Regions from separate parts of the Erwinia sp. GW821-FHT03D09 genome, predicted to be linked through region 4. Evidence: predicted binding sites of a transcription regulator. Region 4 holds the regulator's gene; each other region holds the start of a gene.
The links. Region 4 encodes PurR, which represses purine synthesis genes. Its sites were predicted from a motif close to CANGCAAACGTTTGCNTG; they were not measured.
Positions count from the first base shown of each region.

Region 1: gcvT (glycine cleavage system aminomethyltransferase GcvT) is a predicted target of PurR. The motif match lies at 3,092-3,109, and genes of this name have one in related genera.
Region 2: AC07U6_RS15655 (nucleobase:cation symporter-2 family protein) is a predicted target of PurR. The motif match lies at 3,746-3,763, and genes of this name have one in related genera.
Region 3: AC07U6_RS20135 (nucleoside-specific channel-forming protein Tsx) is a predicted target of PurR. The motif match lies at 2,483-2,500, and genes of this name have one in related genera.

Region 1 covers NZ_JBWKUK010000006.1:182,981-188,534, reverse strand. Annotated here, with positions in the region: gene pepP (Xaa-Pro aminopeptidase) at 1-57, shown strand, start outside; gene ubiH (2-octaprenyl-6-methoxyphenyl hydroxylase) at 54-1,232, shown strand; gene ubiI (FAD-dependent 2-octaprenylphenol hydroxylase) at 1,246-2,448, shown strand; gene gcvT (glycine cleavage system aminomethyltransferase GcvT) at 3,189-4,286, shown strand; gene gcvH (glycine cleavage system protein GcvH) at 4,382-4,768, shown strand; gene gcvP (aminomethyl-transferring glycine dehydrogenase) at 4,886-5,554, shown strand, end outside.
Region 2 covers NZ_JBWKUK010000015.1:28,641-34,194, forward strand. Annotated here, with positions in the region: gene AC07U6_RS15645 (PglL family O-oligosaccharyltransferase) at 1-497, shown strand, start outside; gene AC07U6_RS15650 (AsmA family protein) at 501-2,180, opposite strand; gene AC07U6_RS15655 (nucleobase:cation symporter-2 family protein) at 2,309-3,694, opposite strand; gene recG (ATP-dependent DNA helicase RecG) at 3,807-5,554, opposite strand, start outside.
Region 3 covers NZ_JBWKUK010000024.1:44,888-50,441, forward strand. Annotated here, with positions in the region: gene nrdH (glutaredoxin-like protein NrdH) at 1-186, opposite strand, end outside; gene AC07U6_RS20125 (DUF883 family protein) at 454-777, opposite strand; gene AC07U6_RS20130 (DUF2002 family protein) at 927-1,262, shown strand; gene AC07U6_RS20135 (nucleoside-specific channel-forming protein Tsx) at 1,340-2,206, opposite strand; gene AC07U6_RS20140 (DUF4056 domain-containing protein) at 2,620-3,684, opposite strand; gene AC07U6_RS20145 (BamA/TamA family outer membrane protein) at 3,777-4,724, opposite strand; gene AC07U6_RS20150 (hypothetical protein) at 4,916-5,554, opposite strand, start outside.
Region 4 covers NZ_JBWKUK010000001.1:98,561-104,114, reverse strand. Annotated here, with positions in the region: gene AC07U6_RS00545 (C40 family peptidase) at 32-895, shown strand; gene cydH (cytochrome bd-I oxidase subunit CydH) at 960-1,049, opposite strand; gene purR (HTH-type transcriptional repressor PurR) at 1,344-2,369, shown strand; gene punR (DNA-binding transcriptional activator PunR) at 2,380-3,294, opposite strand; gene punC (purine nucleoside transporter PunC) at 3,406-4,599, shown strand; gene cfa (cyclopropane fatty acyl phospholipid synthase) at 4,922-5,554, shown strand, end outside.

The sequences.
Region 1 (5,554 bases), on a different contig from region 4:
GTAGTAAAAGATGCCGATGAAATTGAAGCACTGATGGCGGCAGCGAAGCAGCAATGAGCATAATAATTGCAGGGGGAGGAATGGCCGGCGCGACACTGGCTCTGGCGATCTCCCATCTGACACAGGGACAGCTGGCGGTGACGCTGGTTGAAGCCAGGGAACCTGAAAGCCGGACGCATCCGGGTTTTGACGGGCGGGCTATTGCGCTGGCGGAAGGCACCAGCCAGCAGCTGGCGGCGATCAATTTATGGTCGGCGCTGGAGTCTTGTGCCACGCCGATAACCCACGTTCACGTGAGCGATCGCGGCCATGCCAGTTTTGTTTCACTGGATGCTGCCGACTATGGCGTTTCGGCGCTGGGCCACGTGGTGGAACTGCACGACGTTGGGCAGCGGCTGTTTGCCCGGCTTAAGCAGGCACCCGGCATCACGCTGTGCTGCCCGAATACCGTGGCGAACGTCGCGCGTACGCAGCAGCAGGTTAGCGTTACGCTGGACAACGGCGACGTGCTGGATGCCGACTTACTGGTGGCGGCTGATGGTACGCGTTCAAAAGTCGCGGCGGCCTGTGGGATGCAGTGGAACAGCGATAACTATCAGCAGGTGGCGGTGATTGCCAATGTCTCCACCCAGCTACCACACGGCGGGCAGGCGTTTGAGCGATTTACCGAACACGGCCCGCTGGCACTGCTGCCGATGTCTGGCGGGCGCAGCTCTTTGGTCTGGTGTCATCCGCTGGCACAGAAAAGCGCAGTTGACGGCTGGAGCGATCAGCGCTTTCTCAGCGAGCTTCAGCGCGCTTTCGGCTGGCGTCTGGGGCGATTCACTCAGGTTGGTCAGCGCCACAGCTATCCGCTACAGCTGCAAACCGCTTCACAGCATATTTCTCACCGCCTTGCGCTGGTGGGCAACGCCGCCCAGACGCTGCACCCTATTGCCGGGCAGGGATTCAATCTGGGTATTCGCGATGTGATGTCACTGGCCGAAACGGTGGCTGCCGCCTGGCGCAGTGGGCAGGGCGTGGGCGATTATGCCACCCTGCATCATTATCAACAGCGCCGCCAGCCGGATGTTCAGGCCACGATTGGTGTGACCGATGGTCTGGTCCGGCTGTTTGCCAATCGCTATATGTCGCTAACGATAGGGCGCAATCTTGGGCTGCTGGCGATGGATCATCTGCCGCCATTACGTAATTTGCTGGCTGAGCGCACGTTAGGCTGGGTTAAGCGTTGAGGAGAAAGCAGTAATGCAAACATTTGATGTCATCGTCGCCGGTGGCGGTATGGTTGGTCTTGCGGTGGCCTGTGGCCTGCAGGGGAGTGGCCTGCGCGTGGCGGTGCTGGAGCGCGAAGCGCCGGTTGCCGCTGCCGCTGATGCGCCCCATGCGCTGCGCGTTTCGGCCATTAACGCCGCCAGCGAGAGGCTGCTGCAGCATCTTGGCGTCTGGAACACGATCCTTGCCACGCGTGCCAGCGCCTATCACGGCATGGAAGTCTGGGATCGCGATAGCTTTGGTCATATCACCTTTGACGATGAACAGCAGGGCCTGCCGCATCTGGGGCACATTATTGAAAACCGGGTGATTCACCAGGCGCTGTGGCAGCATGCAGAGAGCCTGAGCGATATCACGCTGATTTCGCCAGCTGAACTGCAGCAGGTTGCTTTTGGCGATAACGAAGCGTTTGTGACGCTGAAAGACGGCAGCATGATGACCGCCCGTCTGCTGGTGGCCGCCGACGGTGCGAACTCGTGGCTGCGGAACAAAGCGGATATTCCGTTAACCTTCTGGGATTATCAGCATCATGCGCTGGTCGCTAATATTCGTACCGAGAAGCCGCATGATGCGGTGGCCCGGCAGGTATTCCACGGCGAAGGTATTCTGGCCTTCCTGCCGCTGAGCGATCCGCATTTGTGCTCTATTGTCTGGTCGCTACCGCCGCAGGAAGCCACTCGCCTGCAATCAATGCCGGAAGAGGTGTTTAACCAGCAGCTGTCGGTGCATTTTGATCTGCGTCTGGGGCTGTGCGAGCTGGAAAGCGATCGTCAGGTATTCCCGCTGATGGGGCGCTTTGCGCGCAGTTTTGCCGCCCATCGCCTGGCGCTGGTGGGCGATGCTGCCCACACTATCCACCCGCTGGCGGGCCAGGGTGTGAATCTTGGCTTTATGGATGCCGCTGAGCTAATTGGCGAAATTCGGCGCCTGCATCAGCAGGGGCGGGATATCGGTGAGCATCTGTATCTCAGGCGCTATGAGCGCAACCGCAAGCACAGCGCGGCACTGATGCTGGCCAGCATGCAGGGTTTCCGCGAACTGTTTGACGGTGATAATCCGGCGAAAAAGCTGTTGCGCGATGTCGGGCTGGCGCTTGCGGATAAGCTGCCTGGCGTAAAGCCGAAGTTGCTGAAGCAGGCGATGGGGCTGCATGATTTGCCCGAGTGGCTGCGTTAACGGGTCGAGACTCTGGTTTGTTCCGACTCTGACAGGGAGCTGAATGCTTTATGGGAGTGTTAACCGTGTTGTTTTCTTGATGCGGTGCTCACGCTAACCGGCGGCTCCCTCGCCCGGGCGGTCCTCGCGTCGCGCTTTGCGCGATGCCTTCACTTCACTCGTCAGCCTTCGTACCGGAGCAGACGGAGCGTCCTGCCCCGGCTACCCCTTTCGCCAGCGTCCTGCTGGCTCATACTGGCTTCCTCATTCCGTTCAGCGCTGCGGATTGCCCGTTCGAGGGAGTCGCCGGTTTGCTTAGTCACTTCTGCATCGCCGAATTCCCTCTTTTTAATCCCGCTTGCACCAATGGTGCACCCGCCGCCCCATCATTGTGCTTCGTTTGAATTATTCTAATTTTACGCATTCATTCGCATTATTTTTACTAATGCGATAAGAAAATTCCCGGAGTCGTTTTTTATACATCGAATGCGGAATCTTTGCGATTCATCTGCATTGAAGGCTATTTATTATTGTTTTTGTGTTAATTTTTTCAATTAAGTAGCGATTGATACTGGTAGTGAGTGCGGGGGCTTTATTGCTGAACTGTGATTTCGACCCCGTTTAACTTATGGTTAATTGCCATTTTCGGTGGTAACTTCAAAGCCAAGATAACGTTTGCGTCAGACCGCTAACGAGCGGTAAACAGGCGCGTCAATCACTCTGCATCCACAAGGATGGCGGACAGACAGCACAGGAAGACTATGACTCAGCAAACCCCGTTGTTCGAACAGCATCAAGCCTGCGGTGCGCGCATGGTGGACTTTCACGGTTGGATGATGCCGCTGCATTACGGTTCACAGATTGATGAGCATCATGCGGTGCGTACCGATGCCGGAATGTTCGACGTTTCGCATATGACCATTGTCGATCTGCATGGTGCCCGCACGCGGGAGTTCCTGCGCTATCTGCTGGCGAACGACGTGGCAAAACTGACACAGCCGGGCAAAGCGCTTTACACCGGCATGCTGAATGCTTCCGCTGGCGTTATCGACGATCTGATTGTTTACTTTATGCGCGAAGACTTTTTCCGACTGGTGGTGAACTCCGCTACCCGCGAAAAGGATCTGGCATGGATCTCTGAACACGCGGCACCTTACGGCATCGAAATCAACGAGCGTGATGATTTAGCGCTGGTCGCGGTGCAGGGCCCGAATGCCCAGCAGAAAGCGCAGACGCTTTTTGATGAGGCTCAGCGCGCGGCGGTCAGCGGTATGAAGCCGTTCTTCGGCGTGCAGGCGGGCGATCTGTTTATCGCCACCACTGGTTATACCGGTGAAGCGGGCTATGAAATTGCCTTGCCGTCTGACCAGGTGGTGTCGTTCTGGCAAGGGCTGCTGGCGGCAGGCGTTAAGCCCGCAGGTCTTGGCGCACGCGACACGCTCCGACTGGAAGCGGGTATGAATCTGTACGGTCAGGAGATGGACGAAAGCGTCTCTCCGCTGGCGGCCAATATGGGCTGGACCATTGCGTGGGAGCCTGCCGACCGGGAATTTATTGGCCGTGAAGCCCTCGAATCCCAGCGCAAAACCGGCACCGAGCAGCTGGTTGGGCTGGTGATGACCGAAAAAGGCGTACTGCGTAACGAACTGCCGGTACGTTTCACTGACGCTGACGGTAACCTGCGTGAAGGCATTATCACCAGCGGATCGTTCTCCCCAACGCTGGGCTACAGCATTGCGCTGGCACGAGTTCCCGCCGGATTCGGTGAACAGGCCATTGTACAAATTCGCAACCGCGAAGTGCCGGTGCAGGTCACTAAACCTGTTTTTGTCCGCGCCAGTAAACCGGTAACAAAATAAATCTGAATCTACCCGTTCTGTCCGTGCCGGGCAGGGGCTGCAAACGCACCCGCGGCATGAGCGTTTAACGGAATTATCTTTTTTGGAGAATGTCGATGAGCAATGTACCAACCGATCTGAAATATCGTGACAGCCATGAATGGGTGCGCAAAGAAGCCGATGGCAGCTACACCGTAGGTATCACCGAACACGCTCAGGAACTGCTGGGTGACATGGTGTTTGTTGATCTGCCGGAAGTCGGGAATACCTACGCCCAGGGTGATGACTGCGCGGTAGCGGAGTCCGTTAAGGCGGCGTCCGATATCTATGCGCCCCTGAGTGGTGAAATCATTGCTGTTAACAGCGAGCTGGAATCCTCGCCGGAGCTGGTTAACAGCGATCCTTACAGCGACGGCTGGCTGTTCAAAATCAAAGCCAGCAATGAGTCCGAACTGAATGATTTGCTCAGCGCCGCCGACTATCAGGCGTCTATCGAAGAGTAATGCCTTAACCGGTCGCGGCGAGGGCGTAACGATTTCAGCCCTCGCCGCTGACAACGCCGGTGAGCCATCACCGGTAACCCTTTTGTCGCAATAAGCCCGAAGCAGGATTTACCGCTCATGACCCAGACTCTCAGCCAGCTTGAACATCACGGCGCGTTTATTGAACGCCACATCGGACCGTCGCCAGAGCAGCAGGCCACCATGCTGAATGCCGTCGGTGCAGATTCACTGACCGACCTGATCTCGTCGATTGTCCCCGCAGATATTCAGCTTCCCAGCCCGCCGCCGATTGGTGATGCGCTGACCGAACATCAGGCTCTGGCCGAGCTGAAGGCGATTGCGGCGCAGAATCAGCGTTATAAATCCTACATCGGCATGGGCTACACCCCGGTTCTGACGCCGCCGGTGATCCTGCGCAACATGCTGGAAAACCCGGGTTGGTACACCGCCTACACCCCTTACCAGCCGGAAGTTTCTCAGGGCCGCCTTGAGGCGCTGCTCAACTTCCAACAGCTGACGCTGGATCTGACCGGGCTGGATATTGCTTCCGCCTCGCTGCTGGATGAAGCAACCGCCGCAGCGGAAGCGATGGCGATGGCGAAACGCGTCAGTAAGCTGAAAAACGCTAACCGCTTCTTCGTAGCCGATGATGTACATCCGCAGACGCTGGACGTGGTGCGTACTCGTGCGGAGACCTTTGGTTTTGAGGTGCTGGTCGATAAAGCGGAAAAAGTTCTTGAGCTGCAGGATGTCTTTGGCGTGCTGTTACAGCAGGTGGGTACCGGT
Region 2 (5,554 bases), on a different contig from region 4:
ATCAGTCAGCTGCCCACTGGCTACTGTTGTTGATAGTATTGCGCTGTATTGATATTCCTTGCCGTACCTTAAGGGTATGGCCGCCCCTTATATGTAGCGGGCGCGTATTTACAGGGGCTGCGGCTGCGGTATTTGTGATCCTGTTGGCGGGAGCCTTGCAGCTACAGGGTAAGCTGACCGGAATTGAACGAGGAGGCCGGCAGGCAGAACTCTTAGCAACAGCTCATCCAGTCGGTAAAATATTGCTTAACGATCGTTATGACTTTGACCAGCAAATTGGCAACCTGCTGCGTTTCAACCAGTCAGGGGACAGCTACTGGCTGATAAACTTTGAGCACTGGGCACGGCGCTATTCTGGTGTGCACCCCGACGCGAATATTTATGATACAAGGATAAATATCGCCCGGCAGCTTAACGACGTACAACACCAGTTGGTGTTACTAAAGGAAGCTCGCTGGCTGTTTCCTCACGATCCACGGTTTGCCAGCGAGCATTAGTCATCAGTTGCCATTGCGCACTTCGCCATTAACCATCCGCTGTTGCACGGAAGTATCAGCAAAGGTGACGGATAGCGTGGCGTTAACGGTAGGTTTTAACGGTTTATCCTGTTGCAGCAGCGCCTGACCGCTCAGCTGTAGATTGCCTTTGCTCTGCGGAAGCTGTGACCATCCCCAGTTTTGTAACAGATTAAACGCGACCTGGCGGCCATTCAGGGTAAAGGATGTGGCTCTGTCAGATTGTTGGCTTATTTTGGCGTTACCTTCCAGCACGCCATCACCACTAAAAGCGCTCATCTCAGTGAAATTAATATTATTTTCATCTGCGGCCAGGGTGAGCGAAGGATGGCGCAAATCAATGCGATTGAAGGTGGCTTCAGCCGCATTCAGGCTCAGGCTACCTGCCCAAATTCCCCACTGGTGGTTGCGCGCCAGCAGCAGATTACCGCCGGTTCCTTCCAGAGACGTCATCTGGAAAGGGAATGCCGGATCGATATCAATAATCAGATTGCGATTGGCGCTGAATTTCTTAATTTCAACGCTATCCAGCCAGCCCGGTAGCGTTTGAATCCATCGCTCACGCCAGGTTGAGGGAAGCGTGTACTCCAGACCCGCGATAACCACTTCATCCAGGCTTAGCTTTTTATCGCTGCGGTCCCAGTTGCCCTGAGCGCGGATCAGACCGTTAACCCAGCGAGAACTGAACTGTGAAAGCTCAATACCCTGCGGAGAAAAGTCCAGATTTGCAATTGGGTCGTCCAGCTGCAGGCTCCCGTTGACAACGCTACTGGCGTTCATTGCCAGCGATCCGCCATCGCTCTGCCAGTCACCGTGGCTCAGCGTTATATTTTTCAGCACTAAATCCAGATCGGTGACTGCCCAGTCGCGCCCTTCCAGGCGGGCATCGGTGACATCGACTCTGCCCAGCCGTACTTCAGGAAGAGACAACAGGGGTTGTAAAAAATCACTCAGCGTTTTATCACTTTGCAGGCGAATGCTGTTCAGGCGCAGGCTGGAAACCTGCCAGTTTCCGGTCGCATCACGGCGGGCATTTGCCGTCGCTGAGCCACGAGCGATATCTGCACCCAGGTTGCTAATCGTCCATTCTTGTCCTTTCACATTGCCTTCAATGAGCGCATTCGCTGCCGGTACGCCATTCAGCAACAGCGATCCTGCGCTGATCTGGAAGCTTGCCTGGTAGTCCGGGCGAGCAGTTGCTTCCGGCTGCCAGGGAATAATGCCGCCATCCACCTGCTGTGCCTGTAATGACCAGCTATCCTGGGAGCGATTAAGCGCCATCTGGCTAAGCTGGAGCCTGTCGGCTTGCAAAGAAACCGGCGGGGCGCCGTTATTCAGATTTAACGTTCCCTGATTTAGCCGGATGCTGGAGAAATGAAGCGGATTGCTGAACTGTTTAAGACTCAGACCGAGGTCAACGCGTTTAGCGACTAGCGTAGCAGGTTGGCCATCGTGTCCGAAGGCAACGTCATCAAGCCGGAGATGGCTGGGATTAGAAAAGTCATGCTCTATTTTACTCATAGAGAGCTGATAGGCGCTGTCATCACTGATCTGGCGGCTAATCCATCCTGCACCCCACTGTGTTTGCAGCAGCACATAAAGAGCAACGATGACCAGCAGTAACACCAGCAGCAGCGTGAGCAAAACTTTTCCGAGAAATTTCATTGCAACCATCCCGTGGAAAATCGGTAATGGCTTGTTATGCCTGATTTATCGCCGTTTCTCAACCGGGAAGGCACTTACAGGGCGGAAATTATCCGCCCTGTAATCGTACGACTATGACCGCTGCGGAATTATTTTTCCTGCGGGAACACCAGATTCAGAACAATAGCAGTGATCCCACCTGCCGCGATGCCGGAAGAGAGCAGCGTTTTCAACCAGTCAGGTGCGAACTGCAGGATCAGCGGCTGCTGCGATACGCCCAGGCCAACTGCCAGCGACAGAGCAATAATCATAATTGCGCGGCGGTTTAACGGTTCACGTGACACGATACGTACACCGGAAGCGGCAATGGTACCGAACATGACAATTGTTGCTCCGCCGAGTACCGGTTCCGGAATATGCTGCACAAAACCACTCACGGCCGGGAACAGCCCCAGCACAATCAGCATCAGTGCCACAACAAAACCAACGTAGCGGCTGGCAACACCGGTTAACTGGATAACGCCGTTATTCTGCCCGAAGCAGGAGTTTGGAAAGGTATTGAACAGCGCGGAAACGCAGGAGTTAAGGCCGTTAGCCAGTACGCCACCCTTGAGTCGCTTCATATACAGTGGGCCACTGACCGGCTGCTCGGAAACGTCAGAGGTCGCGGTAATGTCGCCAATGGTTTCCAGAGAAGTCACCATAAATACCAGCATCAGAGGAATTAACAGGTTCCAGTCGATACCCAGACCGTAGTAGAACGGCATCGGAATCGCCACCAGTGAAGTATTAGTTGGTGTGGTATCTGCTGGCAGCATCCCCATCGCCCATGCAACCAGATAGCCGACCGCCATGGCAATCACCAGTGAGGCCACACGCAGATAGGGATTACGCTGACGATTAAGCAGGATGATTACCGCCAGAACGGCCCCGGCCAGCAGCAGATTTTTTGGTGCGCCGTAAGTATGGTCATTTATTGCCGCATAGCCACCGCCGATAGAGGTCAGACCGACCTGAATCAGCGACAGACCGATAATCATCACCACGATGCCGGAAACCAGCGGGGTGATGACCCGACGCGCGAGGTGCAGAACGCGTGACAGGGCCATTTCCGTACAGGAGGCGAGCATCAGCGTGCCGAACAGTGCTGCCATCATGGTCGGGACGTCAGCACCGCCGTTTTTCAGCGCCAGCCCGCCCATGATCAGCGGTGAGACAAAGTTAAAACTGGTTCCCTGGATAGAGAGCAGCCCGGAACCCACCGGTCCCCAGGTTTTAATTTGCAGAATGGATGCCACGCCGGATGCAAACAGGGACATGCTGATGATGTGTTGCGTATCCTGGGCCGGTAAGCCGAGGGCCTGGCAAATTAGCAATGCCGGCGTAATAACCGCAACGAACATCGCCAGCAGGTGCTGACACGCGGCAAACAGAGTCTGAGGGAGCGGTGGACGATCTTCAAGACGATAAATCAACTCGCTTTTGCTCACCGGAGAAGATTGGCGAGCAGCGGTTTCATGGGCATCAGCGGACATGTTCGGGGTTCCAGCGGTAATAAAGTGGCGATTTTAATCTTCTGCCGTTTAAAAGCAAACGTTTGCTGATGATGAAAATTGATGCTGAAGTTAGCGAATAAGGACGCGCGCTTCAGGCGTTGGTATAGCGCTCGGTTTCAGGAAGCCAGCGTTCAATTAAGGCCTGTGCCTGCTGGGGATAGTACTGGTGGATATGGCGAGCCACGCGCTGAACTTCCGGGATCATCGCGCTGTCGCGCAGGAGATCGGCCACCTTGAACTCGGCATTGCCTGTCTGGCGCGTACCCAGCAGTTCACCGGGGCCGCGTATTTCGAGATCGCACTGGGCAATAACAAAGCCGTCATTGCTGTCGCGCAGAACCTGCAGTCGTTTTTGTGCCGTTTTGCTAAGCGGTGTCTTATAAAGCAGTACGCAGTGAGAGGCGACAGCACCACGCCCAACGCGCCCGCGCAGCTGATGAAGCTGTGCCAGACCCAGCCGTTCCGGGTTTTCAATAATCATCAGGCTGGCGTTGGGGACATCAACCCCAACTTCAATCACCGTGGTGGCAATTAGCAGCTGGATTTCACTGGCTTTAAATGCCTGCATCACTGCCTGTTTCTCTGCCGGTTTCATGCGGCCATGAACCAGGCCAATCTGTAATTCGGGTAATGCCAGTTTCAGTTCTTCCCATGTTGCTTCAGCCGCCTGGGCTTCCAGCAGCTCTGACTCTTCAATCAGCGTACACACCCAGTACGCCTGGCGACCTTCCGTACTGCAGGCGCTTTTAACGCGGGCGATAATATCCGCACGGCGCGTATCCGGGATGGCTACGGTAGTCACGGGAGTTCGGCCCGGCGGCAGTTCGTCGATGGTGGAGGTATCGAGATCGGCATAGGCGGTCATCGCCAGGGTACGTGGAATGGGCGTGGCGGTCATAATCAGCTGATGCGGATGGAATCCCTGCTCTTCGCCTTTTTCCCACAGTGCCAGACGCTGGTGAACGCCAAAACGATGTTGTTCATCGATAATGACCAGCGCCAGGCCGTTAAACTGCACCTGCTCCTGAAATATCGCGTGCGTCCCGACAATCATCGACACCTGACCGCTGGCAATCGCTTCCTGCTGGGCAAGGCGAGCCTTACCTTTCTGCTTGCCGGCCAGCCAGCCAACTTCAATGCCCAGCGGAGCAAACCACTGGCGGAAGTTATTAGCATGCTGTTCGGCCAGCAGTTCAGTCGGCGCCATCAGCGCAACCTGCTTACCCCAGGCAATCACATTCAGCGCCGCCAGTGCTGCGACCAGCGTTTTACCGGAGCCGACATCACCCTGCACCAGGCGCATCATCGGGTAATCTTTTGCGAGGTCCGTTTCTATTTCATGACCAACCCGCTGCTGGGCGCCCGTGGGACGAAAGGGCAGTGCGGCCAGTAATTTATCGCTCAGCGAGTGGCGAGGCGTCATGGCAAGTGCATGATAACGCTGGGCCCCGGCGCGTACTGCGAGCATGCTGAGATTGTGGGCCAGCAGCTCTTCCATTATCAACCGACGCTGCGCAGGGTGCGTGCCGCCGTCGAGATCGCTCAGTGCAATATCCGGTGGCGGGCGGTGCAGCATGCGTAGCGCTTCCGGTAGCCCAATCAGCCCCTGACTGAGTTCCGGCGGCAGCAGTTCGGCGATGGCACAGGTGTCCAGCAGGGCAAGGGCCTGATCGGTCAGGTTGCGCAGCGTGGCCTGGCGGACTCCCTCGGTGGTGGAGTAGACCGGGGTCAGCGTTTCCTGTAGCCCGGTGACACCCTGTTCTCCCTGAATCTTATACTCAGGGTGGATGATTTCTGCCCCGCGCTGACCACGTTTGATTTCACCATACGCGGTTACGC
Region 3 (5,554 bases), on a different contig from region 4:
GCTCCAGTGATCCTGCTCGGCCATGACGACCGGGACCTGGCGATAACCAAGGGATTTAAGAGTTTCTACGTGAGCGGGTTCGCTATCGAGGTTGATCAGCTGATAGTCGATCCCTTTCTTATCCATCGCATTTTTTGTCGCGTTGCACTGGACACAATTATTTTTAGTGTAAATAATAATGCGCATGATTCGTATTCACCTTGCGGGCTGATTAACTAAGTATCTGGCGCGGAAATTACTGCCCGAGTCGCGCCGCCACTGCCACACCATGTTGCGTGGTCTTGATGAAGTGAATACTAGATATAGTGGCCATAAAAAGCAACCACACAAGATATAGGAAAAGCGTATTTATTTAGCCAGGATGCTCACAAGCCTTATGGCACAAGGTTTTGCGCAGATAAAAATAATGCCCGCACTATGATCTGCGAGCATTTGTTCAAAAAATAAACGGTACTAACGGCGGGTTGTGCTGGTGGCGATTAATGCGCCGATCAGTACACCGACAGCGGTACCGATCCCCACGCCGTGCCAGGGTTTATCGCGTACATAAGTGTTCACCTGAGCGCCAGCATCCCTTGCAGTCTGAGTCACCCGATTGTGGCCCTGCAGTTTGGCCCGGGTCTCTTTTAGCAGTGTTTCAGCACGGCTTTTAGCACCTTCCACGTCATCCTTTGCTTTACTGCCGTAGGATTTCAGCAGGTCATCAAGGGTATCTGCCAGCAGTGATACATCTTCACTCAGATCAATATCGTTATTTTTCGCAGTCCGGTTGAACATTTTCGCTCCCTAATTCTGAAATGTACTATTAAGTATAGGACAGGCTAAAAATCGGCAACGCTGAAAACCTGCGTTTTGGATTATTCCGAAAGCACTGGCTATGTGGCCTGAGGTAAGGTTGCGGGGTTTGCAGACACAGAGGAAAAAGCATGTATTTACGACCTGATGAGGTAGCTCGCGTACTGGAAAAGGCGGGATTTGAGATGGATACGGTCACTGCCAAAAGTTACGGTTACAGTCGGGGTGAAAACTACGTCTATGTTAATCGTGAGGCGCGTTTAGGTCGTACGGCGCTGGTTATCCATCCGACACTGAAAGAGAAAAGCCAGGCGATTGCGGTACCGGCATCTGATATAAAAACCTGCGAACATTACGTCCGCTTCCCGATGTACCTGGTGGGCGACACAAACGATCATTATGGCATACCCTACGGCTTCAGCTCGCGCGCCGCACTCGAGCGCTATCTGGAACGGATGTTTGACTAATTTCCCCGTCGGATGCTGAAATCGCGCAAAAAAATGCGCCCGCAGGCGCATTCAGAATTCAGTTCGATTTGTCACAATCAGAAGTTGTAACCGACAACCAGGTAGTAGCCAAAGCCGTTGGATTTAACGTGGAACGGTCCGTTGCCGAAGTTCAGCTCGGTGCCATCGTTCCACTGGCCGCCGTTGTGGAAGTAACGCGCCACGAACGAGTAGTGCCAGTGATCGTAACCCAGTGACAGAATATGGCTGGAGGCGATGGAGTTGCTGGTACGCGCAGGCGCGGAGTTGTCGCCCAGATCTGAACCCCAGTCAAAGTTGGTGAAACCGATATAGCTCAGGTTGCCGCCCCACAGACTGGTGATCGGCACAAAGTATTTCACCTTGAAGCGATAGCCATCCCACTCATTTTCATTCGCGGCGCCGTAGTTCGCCCACTGATATTTTGCGTAAACGTTCAGCGACAGGCCAACATCTGAATGCGTATCGATATCGGTACCCAGGCCCATGTACCAGGTATTCTGGCGATTGGCGCGGTTGTCACCCATATCGTAGATATAGTTGTTAGCGAAATACCACTCTTTGAATGGACCAAAGCCCAGGTTAACGCCGGTCAGCTTATCGATAGAGAAGCGCGGCTCAATTTCCATAAAAAATGGAGAACCGTTGTCCCATGCACCTTTATCGTTGCCGTTGCCCACGCCGAAGAATTTAGGCACATCGATGTAGCCGTAGAAATCAAACCAGTCTTTTTTCGCGAAGGCTTCATATTCCAGGTAAACGTCGTTGTTCAGCTGCGGTCCGAAACGGGTGTGGTAGCTTCCAACAACGTTAACACTCTGGTGCCACCAGTCGGAAACGTATTCAGGGCTGCTTGAATCAGCGAAAGAGACGTTGGTATAAGACAACGCTGCCAGCGCACCAGCCATCATAATTTTATATTTCATTATAGTACCACATGCTCAGAGACCATCCTCAGCTGCCAGCGCGAGGGTCAGGTTGGGTTAGTAAAGCCTTCAAAACGGGTCCCGCCGCAAATGACGAAAATCCCCATCAGTAATGTTGCGGCAGTGTGCCGTTATCCGGCCATTAGGAAATAGAGATTGCTCACACTTGTCAAATTCTGTTTCATTTCAAGTCAGTTAAAGTGTGATGAGTGTCACATAAAAGCGTGTGGAATTAGGGAACTTTCCGTTTTAGTGCTAATTCGCTGATTAAATGAGCGGTTAAACGTTTGCCTGCAGCGAGTTTTAGAAAAGGAGAGCGCTGGTAGAAAAAAAGTCTGATGTGCTGAGGTTAAAAAGTGAAATGAAATATAACTTTTGATTATGGCTTTACAGCGTGGAAGGTGTTTTTTTGCTCAGTTGCAGCGGTAATGTAAGTTGGCCAGATGCTGCAAATCGGCTTTTTTTGCCTGCCGGGCCAGTGCGGGAAAATCAGAAAACTGGTAGCGTGAAACCGGTACAGGCAGACGAGCCATTGAGCGCCCGGGTCGTATTTCCAGGCGTCCAAAGTGGGAAAGTTCAATGCCATTAAAGCGGTCGGGCAACGTCAGCCAGAGCGGGGGAACACTCTCCGGTGCACGTGAAGGCAGCCGCCGTTCGCTTACATCATAGTTACGGTAGCGCAGCAGAAATTTATCCGGCAGGCGACAGGCGCTGTTCCACCACAGACGATCGAGCATATCGAAGTGGAAGCGCGTCCCGGCGGGAGACTCTGCCTCAAGCTGGTCCAGCGCCTGCGGGATCATTGTTCGCATGGCTCGCTGATAGCGGGATAGTGAAGCGCCACCTCCCGCATTGAGTAAATCGATCGCCATGCGGGTTCCGAGCAGATTGGAATAGAGATCTTCCGGAGAAAAAGCCGAAACGCCTTCGGAAAATCCCTTTACTGATTCAAACCCATACCACTGTGCCACCTCATGCCATGCGGCAAGTTCGAATGCCAGATGCGCTGCCAGAAATACCGCCAGCCTGTAACGTTCAGTGGCACTGGCTGGAGGGAAGTAGGAAAACAGGTGGATTTCGCGCTGGCCCAACTCGTCGCCAAGTTTCAGCGTTGTTGCCTGGCCCATGCGGGGCCAGATATGACTGAACAACCACAGCGTGTTATCAGCGCTGTCACGCAGATGCGCCAGATCGATGAAGCCACCCCGACGCGTGTAGACCAGGCCGTTGTGTTCGCTGTTCAGACCGCTCAGCGTGCTCAGCATGTCCAACATGCCTGGATTGAAGTGGTGTTTCCCTGTGTCTGTTGGAGCAACCACGTTATCCACTTGATACCACGGTACCGGTATGCCAAATAGTTTAGCTTTAAGGCTATAGCCGAAAGCACAACATGGCCTCAGGCCGTTCGGCTGCGGCAGTGGCCGCGTCAACAACCATACCTGGGGTGACTGACCTGCCGGAAGGCTGAGATCGGCCATGGGGATTATCGGGTAATCAGGTTGCTGAGCCTTGCTGTTGGCGAAGAAAATGAATGGTACAAGCAACACCAACCGGCCGATTAAACGGAAGATCAAAACGCCTCCCCAACCTGGAAGTAAAAACCTGAACTGTGTTGGCCAAGGCCATAATCAAGGCGGATGTTCATATTTTTCTTAAACTCAAAGCGGTATCCGGCCCCGACAGACGGCAGCCAGTGCCCGTCAAGAACCTCACTCGGTTTGTCCGACATACTACCGGCACCCAGCCATGCCACTACGCCGTGGCGCCAGCTGAGTTTTTTGCGCCATTCCAGCTGGCTGGTCAGCATATTACGATTGCGATATCGCCCTTCGTAGTAGCCGCGCAGATGATGGCTGTCCCCCAGCAGCGACTGCATAGTCCAGGGGACGTGTCCGCTGGTAAAACGACTGTAGACCTCCCAGGCCAGAAGATTGGTGTCATTTATGGCATGATAAAGGTTGTACTGCGCGTCTAAAGCATCAAAACGATTATCGCTGGCTATCGCCGGGCTGTATCGGGTCCATGACAGGTTCAGTACCTGACCGCGCGACGGATTCGCTACAAAATCGCGGGAGTCATAGCTAAACAGCATGCTGGCTCCTGAGCTGAAGATATGGCGTGACTCATTCTGATGATAGAAACTGCCGTTGGTTTTATGCTGTAGCGATGAAGCGCCTTCATAGGAGAACGACCAGCCAACACCGGCGTAGGTATGGTTAGCCAACTGATAGAGTATGCGTGGCACGCCGCTCAATTTTGTTGAGTCGTAGGACTGCTTGCCACGCTGTTTTCGCCCGGCACGGTATCCTTCTCCCCAGTAGTGCAGCGGTCTGCGACTGAGATCGCCAGACAGGTAAAAACGCCAGCTATCATCATCTAAAAACGTGTAGTTTTCATAGCCCACACCAAAAGCCCCGGTTGAGCTGGCAAATCCGGTGAAAGAGAGGGAAGAGAGCGGCGTATGGTGCTGATATTCATCGGGGCGGTAAAGCCCAACCGCGGCAACGCCAACACCCACTCCAAGTTCTGGCGTGTAGAAAGGCCCGGGGACAACTCCCCAGTCAATCGTCTTATTTATGTCGGCTTTACGGTCTGCCCCTAACTTGTTCAGAAAATGATCGATGGTTTGCCTGTCGGGAATTACGGTGGCCTGACCCAGAGGGGAAATAGTTATCAGGCCACAGAGAAGTATTATCTTTAACCACATGTCTAGAAGCGAAACTCTCCGCCGACCATAAAGCTGTTACGGTTGGAAAAGCCGACTTCCGAGGTGATATTGAAGTTACGGGTCAGCTCATACTGACCGCCGACCAGAATATTCCATGGTGATTTAAGATGCTGTTTCACCCGGAAACGCCCCTGGTCGTCTCTGTTGACCATATTGACCAGTGTACTCAGCCCGGCAGGCATATGCAGATCGCTGATATTCCCTTTGAAGTCCTGATCGACATCCTGATACATGGTGCCAACCCACAGACTGGCATGGGTGACAGGAATGGAAAAGCGCTCGGCGCCAGGAACAGTAAAGCGGTAACCAACGCGTGGCGTGAAGGTAAAGGCGGAGATATTACCGTCCAGTACGTCGAAGTGCGTTTCGGTATAGTTGAAATCCATCGTACCGAACCAGTCGTGATAGCCGTAGGCCAGCGTTGTGCCACCACCCCAGGTGGTGCCTTTAAATTTCAGCGTAAAATCAATGTTTTTAAGCCCGGGTAGACATCCGCTTCCTGTTATACAGGCACTAATATTGGAAACCGAACGCCCTCGGGTATGCCCGACAATCCCGTAGACGTTCATAAACGGAAATAACCAGGTATCCAGTCTTGCGGTATCCGTTTTACTTTTTTC
Region 4 (5,554 bases):
ATTACACTGAGTTTAACTGTTAATGGGAACGTTGCGTTTAATCATCACGCTTAGCATGCTGGCCCTTGCCCAGCTGTTCTTTAATATGGCGCATGCATCGCCTCATGCTCCCGTTAACGCTAACCAACATAAAGTTGACCACAACTCTGCGCGTAAAGATGAACGCCGCAAGCGTCGCCCGGTGAAAGCTGCCGCCACGAAGAAAGTCAAAGAACCTCTCATTAAAAAAAACAAAGCGCCAGCGCTTAAGAAAAACAAAGTTTCTGCTACCCAGAAGGCAAAACTGAAGAAGAGCCAGGAAGCCACCGCTTCACGCGAAGTGAAAACCACCCGCATCGGCAAGATGGAGAAAAAGCGCTATGGTCGCGAGCGTCTCGCCTCTTTGCAGACGAAAAAAGGTAAGAAAGGCACGCTGCGCGCTATCGAGAATGGTGAAGTTGAGTCCCCTGAATCGCCGTTGAAGTTGAGCAAGGCACACCGCGCACGCTATCAGAAAGCGCGTGAAACAGCGATGAACAAGCTGATGGGCCAGTTAGGTAAACCCTACCAGTGGGGCGGCGCCTCACCCTCGACCGGTTTCGACTGTAGCGGCCTGGTGTGGTACGCCTATAAAGACCTGGTGAAGTTTAAGATCCCGCGCACGGCGAATGAGATGTATCACCTGCGTGATGCTGCACCAATCAAACGCGACAAGCTGGAAAAAGGCGATTTGGTGTTCTTCCGCATCAGCGGACGCGGTACTGCCGATCACGTTGGCGTTTATCTTGGCGGTGGGAAATTCATTCAGTCACCGAGAACCGGCAAAGATATTCAGGTAAGCACGCTGGGCGATGATTACTGGCAGGAGCATTACATTGGTGCACGCCGAATGATGACGCCGAAAACGATTCGCTGATTGCGCAACGCGGACCGTCAGGACTCATTGCTAATCGGGAGGAGCCATGCTCCTCCCGATTTTCTTAGTACAGAATAGCCGTGAAGCTAAATGCAATAATCATCAGTAGCGCACCCACCGTGGTCAGCAGTGAGAATTTCAGATCGGTACTCATCGTCTCTCCTTAATAACCCTGTAAAATGTATGCACAAAGATTTTCTCACAGTTCCCCGTAAAAATCTCGTTTTCTCTGCGCAGCCTTGTTAGAATTCCTCTTTTCCGTTGCGCAACAGCAGCGGAAACGGTTTTTGCCAGCTCTGCAGTCACTCTACGGACGATTTTTTCCCCTTTCCGACCCGTTGCGGCAACATCTAAACCACTTTGGTCTGGCGGGAAAAGGCCGCACCCAGGCAAACGTTTAACCAACCTGTTATCAAATAGTTACGATAACACCAGGAGCATAAGTTTAATGGCAACAATTAAGGATGTGGCAAAGCGAGCCGGGGTTTCAACAACCACGGTTTCCCACGTAATTAATAAAACGCGCTTTGTAGCCGAAGAGACTCGTGAAGCCGTGTGGGCAGCAATTAAGGAATTGCACTATTCCCCCAGCGCCGTGGCACGTAGTCTGAAGGTTAACCACACCAAAACCATCGGCCTGCTGGCAACATCCAGCGAAGCGCCCTATTTTGCCGAAATTATTGAAGCCGTGGAAAACCGCTGCTTTGCCAAAGGCTATACCCTGATCCTTGGGAATGCGCACAACGACCTGCACAAACAGCAGGCTTACCTGTCGATGATGGCGCAGAAGCGCGTGGACGGGCTGCTGGTAATGTGCTCTGAGTATCCGGATTCATTAATCTCGATGCTGGAAGACCACCGCAATATCCCGATGGTGGTGATGGACTGGGGCGAATCGCGCGGTGATTTCACCGATACAGTACTGGATAACGCCTTTGAAGGCGGCTATCTGGCCGGGCGTTATCTTATTGAGCGTGGTCACCGTGATATCGGTGCCATTCCTGGACAGCTGGAGCGCAACACCGGCGGCGGACGCCATGCCGGATTCCTCAAAGCGCTGAACGAAGCCGGGATTACCCTGCGCGAAGAGTGGCTGGTCCAGGGCGACTTTGAACCTGAATCCGGTTATCGCGCCATGCAGCAGATTCTGGGGCAGAAACAGCGCCCTACTGCCATCTTCTGCGGCGGCGACGTGATGGCTATGGGCGCAATTTGTGCCGCAGATGAGATGGGCCTGCGCGTTCCGCAGGATATTTCGGTGATCGGTTATGATAACGTGCGCAACGCCCGCTATTTCACACCGGCGCTGACCACGGTGCATCAGCCGAAAGAAAGGCTGGGAGAAACCGCGTTTGATATGCTGTTCGATCGCATCACCAGCAAGCGTGAAGAACCGCAGACCATTGAAGTTCATCCGTCCCTGATTGAACGGCGCTCCGTTGCCGACGGCCCGTTCCGCGACTATCGCCGCTAATCCCGTTCGCTCAGGCGGACGGTTCACTCAGCCATTCAGCATTAAGCGTATCGCTGTCGCCGACGTAATCGAGCAGCCAGTTCAGCGCCGGTGACGCACTTTGTTCCGACCAGCTCAGGCAACATGGGCTGATCGGGAACGGGTTTGCCAGCGTCAGTTCCGCAACGCCCCCTTCTGCGATCCACCCCCGGGCAAAGTGCCCCGGGATCATGCCGACGCACAGTCCGGCCCGCAGACAGTCAATCGCGCTGTCCCAGTCAGGAACCACCAGCCGACGCTGATTATCCAGCGTCCAGGTATTACGCTTTGGCAGCGATCGCGACGTGTCCTCCAGCGTCAGCGATGGCCATTCGCGCAGCAGATCGTCGCTGAGCGGGCTTGTCTGGTGCAACAGGGGATGCCCCGCCTTTACCACACAGCGCCAGTTAAGGCTACCCATATCGCGGAAGGCGAAGCGTCCGCCGACCGGCACAGCCTGGGTGGCACCAATCGCCACATCAACGCGGCCATCCGCCAGCGCATCCCACACGCCGTTAAACACCTCAGGGAAGATATGCAGTTCCATATCGGGGAAATGACGGTAGAAATCGACGATAAGCTGGCGGGTACGCTGCGGTCTGACAATGCGGTCAACGGCGATATTAATCTGACCTCGCCAGCCGTTAGCCACCTGCTGACAGCGGCGACGCGTGGCAAGCATTTTTTTGATAACAAAACGCCCTTCCTCGCTAAATACTCGCCCGGCCTCGGTCAACACCACATCGCGATGGCGTCGTTCAAACAGGCTGACGGCCAGCCACTGCTCTAGCTGGCGTACGGTATAGCTTACCGCAGAAGGCACGCGGTGAAGCTCAGCCGCTGCGGCAGTAAAGCTGCCAGTTCTGGCAACGGCTTCAATCACTTCCAGAGAATGTTCTGACCACATCACTTTGCCTGCAAATTTTTTCAATGGAACTGACGAATATTAGCGTTTCACAAGCGTAAGTGCATCCCTTTACACTCCCTGCGATAAAAAACTGCCCTGTACGAGTAAACTATGCCTTCAAAATTCTTTATCGTTTATCTGGCTATGCTGAGCATGCTGGGTTTCCTTGCTACCGATATGTACCTGCCCGCTTTTGGTGAGATGCAGCAGGATCTTGCCACCGGTTCTGGCGTTATCAGCGCCAGCCTGAGCATCTTCCTTGCCGGCTTCGCCTGCGCACAGCTGATTTGGGGAACACTGTCCGACCGCCTTGGCCGCAAGCCCGTGCTGCTGGTGGGGCTGGGGATGTTCGCTATCGGCTGTGCTGCCATGATGTGGGTGCATTCCGCTCCGTGGCTGCTGTTTTTCCGTTTCCTGCAGGCTGTGGGTGTGTGTGCCGCAGCCGTAAGCTGGCAGGCCCTGGTTGTCGATCGCTACAGCGCCGAGCAGGCAAAACGCGTATTCGCCACCATTATGCCGCTGGTTGCGCTTTCACCGGCGCTGGCACCGCTGCTGGGTGCCTGGCTACTTGAACATTTTTCCTGGCGAGCGATCTTTGTCGCGCTGCTGCTGATTAGCGTAATATTGCTGATCCCCACGCTGCGCCTTTCTGGCCGTAAATCCGCTGAGAAAGCGGCACCCAATGGTCCGGCCCCTGGTTTCCTGACGCTGCTGAAGTCCCCGGTATACAGCGGTAACGTGCTGGTGTTCGCCGCCTGCTCCGCCAGCTTCTTTGCCTGGCTGACCGGTTCACCGTTTATCCTCGGCAATCTGGGTCTGTCTCCTGCCGATATCGGCCTGAGCTATGTGCCGCAGACCATCGCCTTTCTGATTGGTGGCTTTGGCTGCCGTGCACTGCTTAATCGTTTCTCCGGCGGGCAGCTGCTGCCGTGGATGCTGCTGTGCTTTAGCCTGGGGGTTATCGTGCTATTTATTGCCGCACAGCAGCAGGCGCCATCTTTGTACAGTCTGCTCACGCCGTTCTGCGTCATGTCGATGGCCAGTGGCGCAATTTATCCGGTGGTGGTGTCCAGCGCCCTGCTGCCGTTCCCGCAGGCAACGGGGAAAGCCGCCGCATTACAAAATATGCTGCAGCTCGGTCTGTGCTTTATCGCCAGTCTGGCTGTTTCAACCTGGATTGAATCACCGCTAGAAACCACCGTGCGTGTCATGTTACTGACCATTTTACTTGTTACGATAGGTTTCCTGATTCAGCGTAAAGCGGCTAAAAAATTAGCGCTTCAAACGATGGAAAACCCGTTGTGATATGTTGTAAAATTACTTAGTTAGCACGCTAACAATAATGCATTGAATATTGCCTGACGGGAGGATATACTCGTCAGGCATTATAAAATAACAAGTTACCAACATTTAAATCCGAAGATCGCTTTGGCGGTGTTCGGCATTTTTTACTGACTAGGCTGTCATACTGTTATGTTACGTCTGTTTCAGCCTCTGCCGGTTATAATACAATCCTCTGTTAACGTCGGATATCAGACTGCGGCTCTGCCGTGAGTTTTCTCATAAATCTGTAGAAATTGACTATTCTTTTCTCAGGTTTTAATCACACAGGGTGATGGAGAAGCTAATGAGTTCATCGTGTATAGAAGAAGTGAGCCTGGAAGAAAACCAGTGGTACCGAATTATCCAGGAGATGTTGCGCAAGGCTGACATAGAAATAAAAGGTTCCCGTCCATGGGATATCAGAATAAGTAATCCCAACTTTTTCAAACGCGTGCTGCAGGAAGGCTCATTGGGTTTGGGTGAAAGTTATATGGACGGCTGGTGGCAGTGTGACAGGCTGGATATCTTTTTCCAGCGCGTGCTGCTGGCAAAACTCGATCAACAACTCCCCCACCATTTTAAAGATACGCTTCGCATTGCCGCCGCTCGCCTGACCAATCTCCAGTCGCGGAAAAGGGCCTGGATCGTGGGTAAAGAGCACTATGACTTGGGTAACGACCTGTTTTCATTGATGCTTGATCCGTATATGCAGTATTCATGCGGTTACTGGAAAGAGGCTGAAACGCTGGAACAGGCGCAGGAAGCGAAGCTTAAAATGATTTGCGAGAAGCTTGAGCTGGCTCCCGGCATGTCGCTGCTGGATATTGGCTGCGGCTGGGGCGGACTCGCGGAATACGCTGCTCGTCATTACGGCGTCAGCGTGTTTGGAGTTACCATTTCTGCCGAACAACAAAAAATGGCGCAGCAGCGCTGTGAA